DNA from 2 places in the Kosakonia sp. MUSA4 genome. Region 1 is predicted to be linked to the other one. Evidence: predicted binding sites of a transcription regulator. Region 1 holds the regulator's gene; the other holds the start of a gene.

Region 1 (7,318 bases):
GCTGGCTTTTAGTTACCTGCACTGAATCTAAAAACTGCCGGATGGCGGCTGCATGTTATCCGGCCTGCGAGATTATCTCATCCCACAGGCCGGATAAGCGCAAGCGATATCCGGCGGATACTTTCCCGGTTTACACTTCCGCTTGCGTCGCGCTTTCAATCGTCAGACGCACATCCGACGTTATCAAGTCTGCCAGCATCTGGTAAACGCCCAGCGTTCGCGTCGGGTCTGCATCGCCACTGTCGCTGATATACCCTTCATCACGCAGCGTTAACACCAGCGTGGAGAATACCGCTTTGTCGAAGAATTCCGGCGCGTTGATGCCGTGCAGCACTGACAGGCGTTGCGCCAGCGTGCGGCTCTCTTTTTCCAGCGTGCTGCGGTTCATTGACGGCGTGTTGCCAAGCAGCCAGAAGGTGATGGCATAGCGCTGTAATGTCTCGCGCGCACCGGCGGCCAGCAGTTGCAGTGTCCGCGAATGGGCCGGGTTGATGCTCAGGCGATCGTCTTTGACGGTAATTAAGCTCTGGCGCAGCAGTTCTTGCGTCAGGTTTTCCAGCACTTCCGCCAGCTCGGCTTTTTCCCAGCGCAGGAACAGCTCGGCTTTCAGCAGCGGATAAAGCAGCTCAACGTGGCGCAGAATATCGCTACGGGAGATGGCGCGATGTTGGGTCACGATCGCCGCCATCAGCGACGGCAGCATCAGCATATGGGCGATGTTGTTGCGGTAATAGGTCATCAACACTGCCTGCTCGCGCGGCAGAATAATGATATCGCCGATGGTGTCTTTCTCGACTTCGAACTTGTTCATCTGCAACGCGTGGTCGATAAGCGCGTCCGCGCTGGCGGCAGGCGTTGTTGAATCCGGCGAGTAAGGCACATTGCGCATCAGTTCGAGGTAGCAACTGATTTGTTCGGTTAACTGCTCGCGCGTCAACGAACGCTGGCGCGATGCCAGCAGTGCTGTACAGCACAGGTTCATGGCGTTGGCCGCACCGGCATTGTTAATGCGAACCATCAAATCGGCGGCAATGTTATTCACCGTCGGCGTCAGCCATGCCGGGCGAATCGCTTCGATTGGATCGATAGATTCGCGCCACTCCGGAACGTGATGGTTCAGGTAGTTCATCAGCGGAATGGGTTCACCGAAGTTCACATAACCTTGCCCCAGGTTACGCAGCTTGCTCAGCCCGCGCACCATCTGCAGCAGGCTCTCTTTCTCTTTGGTTGCGCCGCGCAGCTCTTTCGCATAGGTACCGACCTCCATCACATGTTCATAACCGATATAAATCGGCACCAGCGTGATGGGGCGTGTACCGCCGCGCAGCATCGCCTGAATGGTCATCGACAGCGTACCGGTTTTCGGGTCCAGCAAACGCCCGGTACGTGAACGACCGCCCTCGACGAAATACTCGACCGAATAACCGCGGCTGAACAGTTCGCCCAGATATTCGCGGAACACGGTGGAGTAGAGTTTGTTGCCTTTAAAGGTACGGCGAATAAAGAAGGCGCCCAGGCGGCGGAAAATCGGCCCGGCGGGCCAGAAGTTCAGGTTGATGCCTGCGGCAATGTGCGGCGGCACCAGCCCCTGGTGATAGAGCACATACGAGAGCAGCAGATAGTCCATGTGGCTGCGGTGGCAGGGCACATAGACAATCTCGTGGCCGTCGTGCGCAAGCTGGCGCACGCGTTCGGCGTTGTGCACGTTGATCCCCTGATAGAGACGGTTCCAGGTAAAACCGAGGATACGGTCGGTCAGACGGATCATCTCGTACGAGAAGTTGGCGGCAATCTCTTCCATCAGCGCGATAGCGTTTTGCTGCGCTTTGTCGTGAGAGATTTTTTTGCTGCGCGCTTCGTCTTCGACCGCACGGGCAATCGCTTTAGAAGAGAGCAGTTTATTGAACAGATCCTGACGCGCCGGCAGACGCGGCCCAACGGCGGCCAGACGCTGTCGCGCGAAGTGCATACGCGCCACGCGCGCCAGTTTCTGCGCGATAATTTTATCGGTGCCGTGCTCGGTCGCCATGCGGCGCAGGGAGACGGGCGGCGAGAAGCGCACAAAGCTATCGCGGCCGAGCCAGGAGATAGCGAAGAATTTCTGGATGCCGTTCAGCATGCGCAGCGGCGGATTAATCTCGCCTTTCTCACGCCCTGGCGAGCGGCCAAACATTACCGATACCGGAACCATTTGCACATCCAGATCCGGATGGCTGCGGTGTAAATCCAGGTAGTCGTGGAACAGTTTGATGGACTCTTCTTTCGGCGTGTAATAGGTAAACACGCGCGGACCGCCATGAATGAACACGAAACGCGGCAGCAATACGCCGTCGATTTCCAGGGGTTCCAGGGGATCGGGCAGTTCGTGCGCCAGACACTGAGCGCGTAATGTCATCAAATCTGCCTTAGAGTTATAAGGCAGCACGTACATAATAGGACGTGAAGTATCGAGACCCAGTTCCTGTGCAGGTTCTGCAGGTATCGATTTACTCTTTACCAGTACACTTAATGGTAAATTCAGTAATTTGTAGTAAATTCGTGGCCAACCGGACATAAAAGATGAAAAGCCTCTGGTTAATAATAGTGCCATTGCGCCGCAAGAATATCAGAAAGCGCACGTAATTTCTGTTGTACCTCAGTACGCTGATGTAGACATTGACGTTTATTACATAAAAAGGTTCTTTTCATGGCCAATAATACCACCGGAATTACCCGAATCATTAAAGCAGCAGGTTACTCATGGAAGGGCGTTCGCGCTGCATGGATCAATGAAGCCGCTTTCCGCCAGGAGCTGGTAGCCGTTGTTTTCGCTATCATTATTGCTTGCTGGCTGGACATTGACACGGTCACTCGGGTGCTGCTGATTAGCTCGGTGTCGCTAGTAATGATTGTTGAAATCCTAAATAGTGCAATTGAAGCTGTCGTAGACCGAATTGGTTCTGAATTTCACGAACTTTCCGGTCGGGCGAAGGATATGGGATCGGCGGCAGTGCTGATGTCGATCCTGCTGGCGCTGTTTACCTGGATCTCGCTTCTCTGGTCGCATTTTCGATAACGCTTCCAGAAATCGATAACACCCTGGTTTTTTGCTTAAATTTGGTTCCAAAATCGCCTTTGACTGTATATACTCACAGCATAACTGTATATACACCCAGGGGGCGGGATGAAAGCATTAACGGCCAGGCAGCAAGAGGTGTTCGATCTCATCCGCGATCGGATCACTCAAACCGGTATGCCACCAACGCGTGCGGAAATCGCACAGCAATTGGGGTTCCGTTCCCCAAATGCGGCTGAAGAACACCTGAAAGCGCTTGCACGTAAAGGGGTTATCGAAATCGTCTCCGGCGCATCGCGTGGTCTGCGTCTGCTGCTGGAAGAAGAAGAGGATATCGGTTTACCGCTGATTGGTCGCGTTGCTGCGGGTGAACCGCTGCTGGCGCAACAGCATATCGAGGGTCACTACCAGGTCGATCCCGATCTCTTCAAACCTCATGCGGATTTCCTGCTGCGCGTTAGCGGTATGTCGATGAAAGACATCGGTATTATGGACGGCGACCTGCTCGCAGTGCATAAAACGCAGGACGTGCGTAACGGCCAGGTGGTCGTCGCACGTATTGATGATGAAGTTACCGTGAAACGTCTGAAAAAACAGGGTAACACCGTCGAATTGCTGCCGGAAAACAGCGAGTTTTCCCCGATCGTCGTCGATCTGCGCGATCAAAACTTCACCATTGAAGGGCTGGCGGTTGGCGTCATCCGTAATGGTACCTGGCTCTAACGCCTGTTCTTTTCGCAGCGACACAAAACACCGTGGCGCTGCGTAATACGATTTTCCCCGTTGATTCGACATTGCCATGCCGTTGCTGAACGCATCTGACAGAGCACTGTGGCGGCTTGCGCTGCCCATGATCTTCTCCAATATCACTGTTCCGTTACTGGGGCTGGTGGATACCGCCGTGGTCGGGCACCTGGATAGTCCTGTTTACCTCGGCGGCGTGGCGATCGGCGCAACGGCAACCAGCTTTTTGTTTATGCTGCTGCTGTTTTTGCGGATGAGCACCACCGGTCTTACGGCACAGGCGTTTGGTGCGAAAAACGCACCTGCGCTGGCGCGCGCGCTGGTACAGCCGCTGCTATTGGCGCTGTCGGCAGGTGTGTTAATTATGCTGCTGCGTACGCCGCTCATCGATCTGGCGCTGCACATTACCGGCGGGAGCGAAGCCGTGCTGGAGCAGGCGCGGCGCTTTCTCGATATTCGCTGGCTGAGTGCGCCAGCGTCGTTGGGAAATCTGGTGTTGCTCGGCTGGTTACTGGGTGTGCAGTATGCCCGTGCGCCGGTGATCCTGCTGGTAGTGGGGAATCTCCTCAACATTGTGCTCGACCTGTGGCTGGTGATGGGCCTGCACATGAATGTGCAGGGCGCTGCGCTCGCCACCGTTGTGGCTGAGTATGCGACTTTCGCCATCGGCCTGCTGATGGTGCACCGCGTGTTGGTAATGCGCGGTATCACCCTGCCAGCGCTGAAAAATGCCTGGCGCGGCGGTATGCGGCGCTTATTAGCGCTTAACCGCGATATCATGCTGCGCTCACTGCTTTTGCAGCTCTGCTTTGGCTCAATCACCGTGCTGGGCGCCCGTCTTGGCGGTGAGACGGTTGCCGCTAACGCGGTGCTGATGATGTTTCTCACCTTTACCGCGTACGCGCTGGATGGTTTTGCCTATGCGGTCGAAGCGCACTCCGGGCAGGCCTATGGCGCGCGCGATGGCAGCCAGTTGATGGACGTCTGGCGAGCGGCATGCCGCCAGGCCGGGCTGGTGGCGCTGTTCTTTGCGGCGATTTATGCGCTGGCAGGTGATGACATTATTGCCTTGCTGACTTCGCTTCCTGCCCTGCAGACGCTCGCCGGGCATTACCTGTTCTGGCAGGTGATTCTGCCGCTGGTGGGCGTGTGGTGCTACTTGCTGGATGGCATGTTTGTCGGTGCCACGCGCGCAGCGGAGATGCGTAACAGTATGGCGATTGCCGCCGCCGGGTTCGCTGTTACGCTGCTGACGGTTCCGGTGCTGGGCAATCACGGTTTATGGCTGTCGCTGACCGTCTTTCTCGCCCTGCGCGGGCTTACGCTTGCCTGGCTGTGGCGTCGCCACTGGCGTAACGGCAGCTGGTTTTCCGATGTGAATCCTTCCTGATATTGCCAGTTTTTTTGCCTGTTTCCTCGCCTCGCTTATGCTGTTTTTAACCATCGTGACGGTTAAAGATTCCGAATAAAAATCGATTGCCGGAATCCTTAACTACAATAATCAGTACGTTCAGCAGAACGATTATCTATTTAACCGAACGATAAGGAGTCAACGATGAATAAAGACGAAGTCGGCGGTAACTGGAAACAGTTCAAAGGCACTGTTAAAGAAAAATGGGGCAAACTGACCGATGATGATATGACCATCATCGAAGGTAAACGTGACCAGCTGGTGGGTAAAATCCAGGAACGTTACGGTTATGCCAAAGATCAGGCGGAGAAAGAAGTTACAGATTGGGAAACGCGTAATGACTACCGCTGGTAGCCTGCACATCCCCTCAATGTGCTAACCCTCTACAGGCTACCCTGCCCGAAGGTACAAGGACGTACCACCCCTCCAGCTGTTTTAGCTACCGTCTTGCTCGAACAAAGATTAACGTGGCTTTTTCTTCACCTGAACGGTGTGGTCATGGTGGCAATGGTCGTGATGACGGCAGGACTCCACTTCGACACAGTCTGCACATAAACCGTGAGCTTCAATCACATTATGCCGCAGGGCAAAACCCATCTTTGCCGCCAGCGCATGCATAATATCTTCCACGCCTTCCGCCTGCTCTTCCTTTACTGAACCGCAGCGATCGCAGATAAACATCGCGGACGTGTGCGTCGGCTGGTCAAAAAGGTGGCATAACACGTAGCTGTTTGTTGATTCGACTTTATGTACGAACCCTTGTTCTAGCAGGAAATCAAGAGCGCGGTACACCGTCGGCGGCTTGGCCTGCGGTTCGCTTTCACGCAGCAGATCGAGCAGATCGTACGCGCTGATGGCGCTTTGTTGCAGGCTGAGTAATCTCAACACTTCAAGACGCTGGGGAGTCAGGCGCACGTTGCGCTGCACGCACAGCTTTTCAGCCTGCGCTAACATCTCTTGCGAAGTGGTCTTATCCATCGGCGCTCTCCGGTTGGGGAAATACAAGCCATACACTTTACCATGTCCTGTCGAAAACGCCGAGATCGCGGCCAGTAATCTCCATTTCTCTGGATCGCTTCCCGAAATGGACTCCGTCATCTATAAATAGTGATGGTCGTCACTTAAAACAATAATGTCCGGGTGCTTACGGGTATCCCGGCAATTTAGCTCCATTTTCTTACGTTATTCACAGCAATAGTGCATTCCTGTTTGTGCGAATACTTACAGGCTTAAAACTCATCTGGCTACGAGACGCATACTGTGGAAAAAAAACGTAAACTTTCGCTGGTCGCGATCGCTGTCTCCTTTTTTGTGGCAAATCAGGCAGGAGCAGCAAATACCTGGGCAGAAGCTCGTAATGATGCAATGGGGGGAACGGGCGTTGCATCCGCGAACTATGGCAGCGGGCCATTAATCAACCCGGCACTGTTAGCAAAAGCAAAACCCGATGATGATATTACCGTCATCCTGCCGAGCGTACAGGCGCAAATTAGCGACAAAGATAATCTGCGCGACGAGATCGACAACATCAATGACAAAATCGATGGCTACAAAAATGTTATTGATAACCTCACCGCTGCGGAAATTATTGCTAATCCGCTCGGTACGGTAAGGCAATTTCAGGGTGCCGCAGGCGATTTGGCGAACGAGCTGGAGTTTCTGAGAGGGAAAACAGCGCAGGCCAAAGCTGCCGCCGGCATCGCGGTAAGCATTCCCAACGATGTCCTTTCCGTGGCGTTTGTGACGAAAGCTTACGCCCATGCGCGCGTCACGTCGGCAATCGATCAGCAGGATATTGACTACCTGCGTAGTATTGAGAACAGCACCGCTGTCGCCGCCAGTGAAGCGCTAAAGGCGGTGGTATCACCGGATGGCAGCGACGAAATCACCAAAAACCTCAACTCAACCGCTTCAGGCCGCGCGGCTATCGTCTCGGATTATGGCATTGCGATGGCTCGCCAGTTTGATGTCGGCGGCGTACCGCTATCCGTTGGCGTGACGCCAAAATTACAGAAAACCTGGGTCTACAACTACACGGCGTCGATTTATGACTACAAAAGTAGCGACTGGAACAGCAGCCGCTACCGTACCGACGATACCGGCTTCAA
Region 2 (7,318 bases), 1.7 Mb from region 1:
CGCCAGATCGGCAATCACCGGATCGCCTGCGATATCTTTACCCAGCACCACGGTCAGCGGCGACGGACTTTCCCGGAATTTCACGCAGTCCAGCACTTCACGCAGATAGACGGTCTGACGTTTCTTGTTCGGTAATTCGAGGCCAACATACGGCTTGCCGGGAATTACTTCCACCACGCGCACGGCAACGGTGGAGAGCGAACGCGCCAGATCGCGGGACAAGTTGGAAATACGTGCGGCTTTCACCCCCGGCGCCAGATTCAGCTCAAAGCGGGTAATCACCGGCCCCGGCGAATAATTCACCACATCGGCTTTGATGCGGAAATCGGCCAACCGCGCTTCGACCAGGCGCGCCATTTGCTCAAGCGCGAAGGTATCAACGGGTTCAACTTCCGCTGGCGGCTGCGTCAACAGATCCAGTGATGGCAGCGGCGTAGTCGGTTTCTGCACTGGTCGGCTATCGCCATTACGCATCAACAACGGATGGATCAGGCTCTCTTGCGGCTGTGGCGCAGCCTGATGCTGTTGCGGCATAGTGGGCTGCTGAGCCGTCTGCGGAGTTTGCGGCTGATAGTGCGGCTGTGCTGGCTGCTGGTATTGCGGCGGCGTCGGTTGTTGATAATGATGCGGCTGCTGTACTGGCGGCTCCGGCTCTGACATCACGCCAGGCGTGAACAGCGGTTCGTGCGGCCCATCATCAACCAGCGTTTTCATCGGCGAAAACGCAAAATCTTCAGGCATAAACGCTTGTGCGCCTGCCGGTTGGCCTTCCGAATAGCGCTGTTGCTGAGAGGCTGCGAACTGACGGGCCAGCTCAGCTTCTTCCACTTCTTCGTCGCTCATTGCGGGGTGCTGCGGATGGAACTGTGGCGCCTCGTGCTGAAATTCATTTCCATAGCGATCTTGCTGTGTAGCAGCAAACTGGCGAGCCAGTTCGTTCTGCTGCAACATATCGGCTTCGTCGTCATCATGCTGATGCACTTCTTCCTCGCGGGCGCGCTCTTCGGCCATACGCTGGGAAGGCAATTTGATACCGTAAGACGCCAGCTCGCGGCGCGTCGGAACACGAACGCGGTTCGGGCGCGGCAACTGCGGACCTATCCCTTCTTTAACCTGCGGACGCGGTGCGCCACCAGCAGCCAGGCTAAAGACCGGCGCTGCGGCTGCCGCTGCAGCGGTGACATGGCCCGTAGCTTGTTGTATGCCAGCCGCGACAGGAGCAACGGATGGATCAACCGCTGCGGCCGATGGCGCAGAGAAAACAGCAGGTTTTGCTGCGGGTTCATCAACAGCAGGCTCCGGGATTGGCTGATACCAGGCGGCAAGTTGTTCACGCTCACGCGCACGCTTCTCTTCCACTTCTTCAAAGTAGTAAAGCGGCGGACGAGTCTGTTTTACTTCTTCAATGACCGGTTCAGGTTCAGGCGTGATTATCGGTTCCGGAGCCGGTGCGATTTGCGGTTCGCTTTGCCATGGCAACGGCTCCTGCGCCTGCTGAGCATAAACCTCTTCTTCCGGCGGCAGTGGCGTTACCGGCGCATCCGGCATCCACTCCGCTTCTGCGACAGGTTGCTGCCACTCAGGAAGTTCATGCTGAGGAGAATGATACGGGGCCTCCTGAGCAGCTTCGACATACTGCTCTGGCTGATAAGGGGCTTGCGGTGGTACCTGAGTTGCTGGTGCCTGCGCATACGGCCATTCAATATCTTGCTGCATTGCGGGGACGTAAGGTTCAGCAGGTGCTGCATACGCCTGCACAGCGGCGGTTGTCGCTGCTGCGGCTGCCACTACCGGCTCAGTGACACTGTGCCCGTTCAGCAGTGGATCGTACTCCTGCTCAGCTTCCGTAGCACGATGCCCGGAGAACAGGACGTCGTCAGCATCCGCCGGCACACCGCGCGCGCTGTATGCGATCTCATCTTCCTCATCGTCCATCCGCTTACCGGAGAACAACGCTTCGTCTGTTTTACGCCCCATCGGGTTGGCGAATTTTTCAGCCACGCGCTTACGGCGAGCCAGCGCTCCACGAAGAATACGAGCACGACGCGACTCACGCGGTTTTTCCTCTTCATACTCTTCATCGTCTTCGTACTCGTCATCATCAACCCAGGTGTCATCGCGACGGGTACGATTACTGGCAAAGGTCAGAATATTAAGGATGACACTGCCGATTTTCTCGGCAATGGTAACCCACGACCAGCCGGTAAATAGGGTCAACCCGGCGGCCCAAATGCAGAGCAGCGCGAGCGTACCACCGCTGCTGCGCAGCAGAGGTTGCAGCGTAGTACTCAGCAGGCTGCCAATCACCCCGCCGGAGGCGAAATACCAGATATCATCGGCATTAATCGCTGCCAGACCGCAGGAGGTCAGGATCAATGCCAGCGCACCAATCATGCGCAACGATACGGCAAAGTAATCGATATAATCTTCACTGGCGCGGTGACGGTAAGCAAACCAGCAGCCGCCAATGATGATCACCGGAATGGTGTAGGCCATAACGCCAAAAATAAAAAACAGCGTATCGGCAAGCCATGCGCCGGGCACACCGCCCAGATTATGGATAGGTTCATGCCAGGCCGTTTGCGACCAGCTAGGGTCAGACGGGTTAAAACTTAAGAGCGCGGCCATCAACCAGACGGCAGAAAGTGAAACGAGGATCAGCAACGCCTCCAGGAGTCGGCGCCCGCTGCTAAGCTTGGTCAGTGTGACTTCTTTGTCTTCGGTGTATTCCTGGCTCAAGACAGGCTCTCCAGGTCCTTGATGCTAAAACGGACAACAGCGCCGGGTCTCCCCGGCACTGTTGCTGTATGGATTAACAGGAGTGTAATCAAAAAACAGCGATTGTGCACCTGTTCCGTATTAGCGCGTCTTAATTACCAGACGATTGCTCTGTTTAACTTCTTCCATCACCACATATGTGCGGGTGTCGTTCACGCCCGGCAGACGCAGCAGGGTTTCCCCTAACAGTTTGCGGTAAGCCGACATATCCGGTACACGCGTCTTCAACAGGTAGTCGAAGTCGCCTGAAACCAGATGACACTCTTGAATTTCTTCAAGTTTTTGCACAGCGGAGTTGAATTGTTCAAACACATCGGGCGCGCCACGATTCAGAGTAATCTCAACAAATACCAGAAGTGATGCATCCAGATAATGCGGATTTAGCAGCGCGGTATAGCCCTGAATAAATCCTTGTCTTTCCAGCCTGCGCACACGCTCAAGGCACGGCGTCGGGGAAAGCCCCACTCGTTTAGAAAGCTCGACGTTGGAAATACGCCCATCTTTTTGCAGTTCGTTCAGAATATTACGATCAATGCGGTCGAGATCTTTGCCTGGGCGCTTCTTGCTATCTACCATTATTATTGTCTCTCTGTATTCCTTCCCTACTCCTGTCTTGACCCTGTGCACTTCACTGTTCAGAGTCTTTGCCCGTCGCGTTACGGCATTGCGGAGGCAATATTAAGAAGACCGTTGCCAAAGGCAGCTATCGATATCACGAATGGCGTCTGTCCACACCATGCGTAGATTTCACTAGCCCGGTAAAAAATGGCATTTACGTGCGTAAGTTTGCATCACGCGCGAAACACTGCTTTTCTCTTCCTTTGATGTTTTCGCAAATGCGCAGGGGATTGTCAAAGCAAAACATCTTTTTTTAGTACAACATGCCAGATATTCATCAACACCACTCGCTAATCCTCACTTTATCACCTTATAACAGGCCGATTTTCAGTAGAAATTATTATATTTCAGCCCCAAATCCCTCCACGTCATCGGTCATTTCTATTACACATATCGTTAACAAAACTGGCGCGCCCTTTTTTTACGACGCTAAATTCCCTACAATTCAGCTCAATGTCTGCCAAACAACAATGAGGATCTCATGGGTACGGCCAAACACAGTAAGCTGCTCATCCTTGGTTCAGGCCCTGCCGGTTATACCGCCGCGGTCTATGCTGCGCGCGCAAACCTGCAGCCAGTGCTGATTACCGGGATGGAAAAAGGCGGCCAGCTCACCACCACCACTGAAGTGGAAAACTGGCCGGGCGACCCGCACGATCTGACCGGGCCACTGCTGATGGAACGCATGCATGAGCATGCCACCAAATTTGATACTGAAATCATTTTTGATCACATCAATAGCGTTGATTTGCAAAACCGTCCTTTCCGTCTGACTGGCGATAGCGGCGAATATACTTGCGATGCGCTTATCATCGCGACTGGCGCATCTGCACGTTACCTGGGGCTGGCTTCGGAAGAAGCGTTTAAAGGCCGCGGCGTTTCCGCCTGCGCAACCTGCGACGGTTTCTTTTACCGCAATCAGAAAGTGGCGGTAATCGGCGGCGGTAATACTGCCGTTGAAGAAGCGCTATATCTGGCAAATATCGCCTCTGAAGTACATCTGATCCATCGTCGCGACACTTTCCGTGCGGAAAAAATCCTGATTAAACGTCTGATGGATAAAGTAGAGAGCGGCAATATTGTGCTGCACACTCATCGCACGCTGGAAGAAGTCACCGGCGATCAGATGGGCGTCACGGGTCTGCGTCTGCGTGATACGCAAAATGCAGACAACGTGGAGTCACTGGACGTTGCGGGGCTGTTTGTGGCTATCGGCCACAGCCCGAACACCGGCATCTTCGAAGGTCAACTGGCGCTGGAAAATGGCTACATCAAGGTGCAGTCCGGTATTCACGGTAACGCCACGCAAACCAGCATTCCGGGAGTCTTTGCCGCCGGTGATGTTATGGATCATATCTACCGTCAGGCGATCACTTCTGCGGGCACGGGCTGTATGGCGGCTCTGGATGCGGAACGCTATCTCGACGGTCTGGCTGAACGTAAATAATCTTTACAAGTCAGTAACAAAGGTAAAAAAGGCGACTATAAGTCGCCTTTATTTTTGCCCCGATGTAACATTGCGCAAGCTAAAAATTCCGATAACTTCACCTGCTAAGCGCGCAATGAATAAAACCCGTCAACAAGAACTCACTCGCTGGTTGAAACAGCAAAGCATTATTTCCCGCCGCTGGTTAATGCTTTCCCGCCTTCTCGGCGTGGTCAGCGGCGCACTGATTGTGGCGCAGGCCTGGATACTGGCGCGCATCCTCAATCATTTGATTATGGAAAATATTCCTCGTGAAGCGTTACTGCTACCCTTCACCTTACTGGTGCTGATCTTTATCCTGCGTAGTTGGGTTGTCTGGCTGCGCGAACGGGTGGGATTTCATGCCGGAGCGCATATTCGTTTTGAAATCCGCCGACAAGTGCTGGAGCGCCTGCATCAAGCGGGTCCGGCCTGGATCCAGGGTAAACCCGCCGGGAGCTGGGCGACGCTGGTACTTGAACAAATTGACGATATGCACGATTTCTATGCCCGCTATTTACCACAGATGGCCCTTGCGGCCAGCGTGCCGCTGTTAATCGTTCTCACTTTATTCCCCATTAATTGGGCTGCCGCGCTTATTTTGCTCGGCACAGCGCCCCTTATCCCGTTGTTTATGGCGATGGTTGGAATGGGCGCCGCCGATGCTAATCGCCGTAACTTTAAAGCGCTGGCGCGTTTGAGCGGTCATTTTCTTGATCGCCTGCGCGGTATGGAAACGCTGCGTATTTTTGGTCGCGGCGAAGCGGAAACCGAGAGTATCCGTCGCGCCTCTCAGGATTTCCGCAGCAGGACCATGGAAGTGTTGCGTCTGGCCTTCTTATCTTCCGGCGTGCTGGAGTTTTTCGCTTCGCTATCGATTGCGCTGGTCGCGGTCTACTTCGGCTTCTCTTATCTTGGCGAGCTGAATTTTGGTCATTACGGCACCGGCGTTACACTGTTCGCCGGTTTCCTTGCTCTGGTGCTGGCGCCGGAGTTTTTCCAGCCGCTACGCGATCTGGGTACCTTCTATCATGCCAAGGCGCAAGCTATCGGTGCCGCCGACAGCCTAAAAACGTTCATGGAAGCACCGCTGGCACATCCACAACGCGGTGAAACCCGGTTAGCAAGCGATGAGCCTGTCACACTCACCGCACACAATCTGATAATAAAGTCTGCCGAAGGCGCAAAACTCGCCGGGCCACTCAACTTCACCCTTGCCGCCGGACAACGTGTGGTAGTGGTAGGTAAAAGCGGTTCTGGTAAAAGCTCGCTGATTAATGTTCTCTCCGGTTTCTTGCCCTATGAGGGCTCGCTGCGCGTAAATGGTATTGAGCTGAGCGCGCTTGATCCGGATAGCTGGCACGAAGCGATAAGCTGGGTGGGGCAAAACCCACAACTTCCGGCTACCACATTACGGGAAAACGTTCTGCTGGCGCGGCCAAATGCCAGCGCTGCTGAACTGCAAGCGGCACTGGATAAAGCCTGGGTCAGCGAATTTTTACCTCTGTTGCCGGAAGGGCTGGAAACGCAGCCTGGCGACCAGGCCGTACGCCTCTCTGTTGGTCAGGCACAACGTGTCGCCGTAGCCCGCGCGCTGCTTTCGCCGTGCAAATTACTGCTGCTGGATGAGCCTTCTGCCAGCCTGGATGCCCATAGCGAGCAACGGGTTATGCAGGCGTTGACTGAGGCTTCCCACCAGCAAACCACGCTGATGGTTACCCACCAGCTGGAAAATCTGAACGAATGGGATGCCATTTGGGTGATGCAGGATGGCGAGATCATTGAGCAAGGCAGCTATGCTGAACTTTCAACGGCGCAGGGAACGTTTGCCGACCTTCTCGCCCACCGCCAGGAGGAGATTTAAATGCGTGCTTTGTTGCCTTACCTCGCGCTGTATAAACGCCACAAATGGATGTTGCTGCTGGGCGTGATCCTCGCGATTGTCACCCTGCTGGCCAGTATCGGGCTGTTAACGCTCTCCGGGTGGTTCCTGTCGGCCTCGGCGGTCGTTGGCGTGGCCGGACTTTACAGTTTTAACTATATGCTGCCTGCTGCCGGGGTTCGTGGCGCTGCGATTACCCGTACCGCCGGGCGTTATTTTGAGCGTCTGGTCAGCCATGAAGCCACTTTCCGCGTACTGGAACATTTACGCGTCGCCACTTTCAGCAAACTGTTACCCCTCTCCCCTGCCGGGCTGGCGCGTTTTCGCCAGGGGGAATTGCTGAACCGGGTGGTGGCCGATGTCGATACACTCGACCATCTTTATTTGCGCGTCATCTCTCCGCTGGTCGGCGCACTGGTGGTCATCATTGTGGTGATGGTCGGTTTAAGCGTGCTGGATGTCTCTCTGGCGCTGATGCTCGGCGGCATTATGCTGGCGACGCTGCTTATATTACCGCCACTCTTTTACCGGGCGGGCAAACCAACTGGCGAGAGCCTGACCGCTCTGCGCGGCCA

The links. Region 1 encodes LexA, which represses DNA repair genes until DNA is damaged. Its sites were predicted from a motif close to TNCTGTATGTACATACAGNA; they were not measured.
Region 2: the regulator LexA is predicted to act here: its motif matches at 2,802-2,821, upstream of C0557_RS08015 (DNA translocase FtsK 4TM domain-containing protein).

Annotation. Positions count from the first base shown of each region.
Region 1 covers NZ_CP025697.1:37,856-45,173, forward strand. The annotation lists gene ubiA (4-hydroxybenzoate octaprenyltransferase) at 1-25, shown strand, start outside; gene plsB (glycerol-3-phosphate 1-O-acyltransferase PlsB) at 131-2,554, opposite strand; gene C0557_RS00175 (diacylglycerol kinase) at 2,687-3,055, shown strand; gene lexA (transcriptional repressor LexA) at 3,164-3,778, shown strand; gene dinF (MATE family efflux transporter DinF) at 3,855-5,189, shown strand; gene C0557_RS00190 (CsbD family protein) at 5,355-5,564, shown strand; gene zur (zinc uptake transcriptional repressor Zur) at 5,673-6,188, opposite strand; gene traF (conjugal transfer protein TraF) at 6,471-7,318, shown strand, end outside.
Region 2 covers NZ_CP025697.1:1,690,028-1,697,345, reverse strand. The annotation lists gene C0557_RS08015 (DNA translocase FtsK 4TM domain-containing protein) at 1-2,739, opposite strand, end outside; gene lrp (leucine-responsive transcriptional regulator Lrp) at 2,860-3,354, opposite strand; gene trxB (thioredoxin-disulfide reductase) at 3,878-4,843, shown strand; gene cydD (cysteine/glutathione ABC transporter permease/ATP-binding protein CydD) at 4,959-6,725, shown strand; gene cydC (cysteine/glutathione ABC transporter ATP-binding protein/permease CydC) at 6,726-7,318, shown strand, end outside.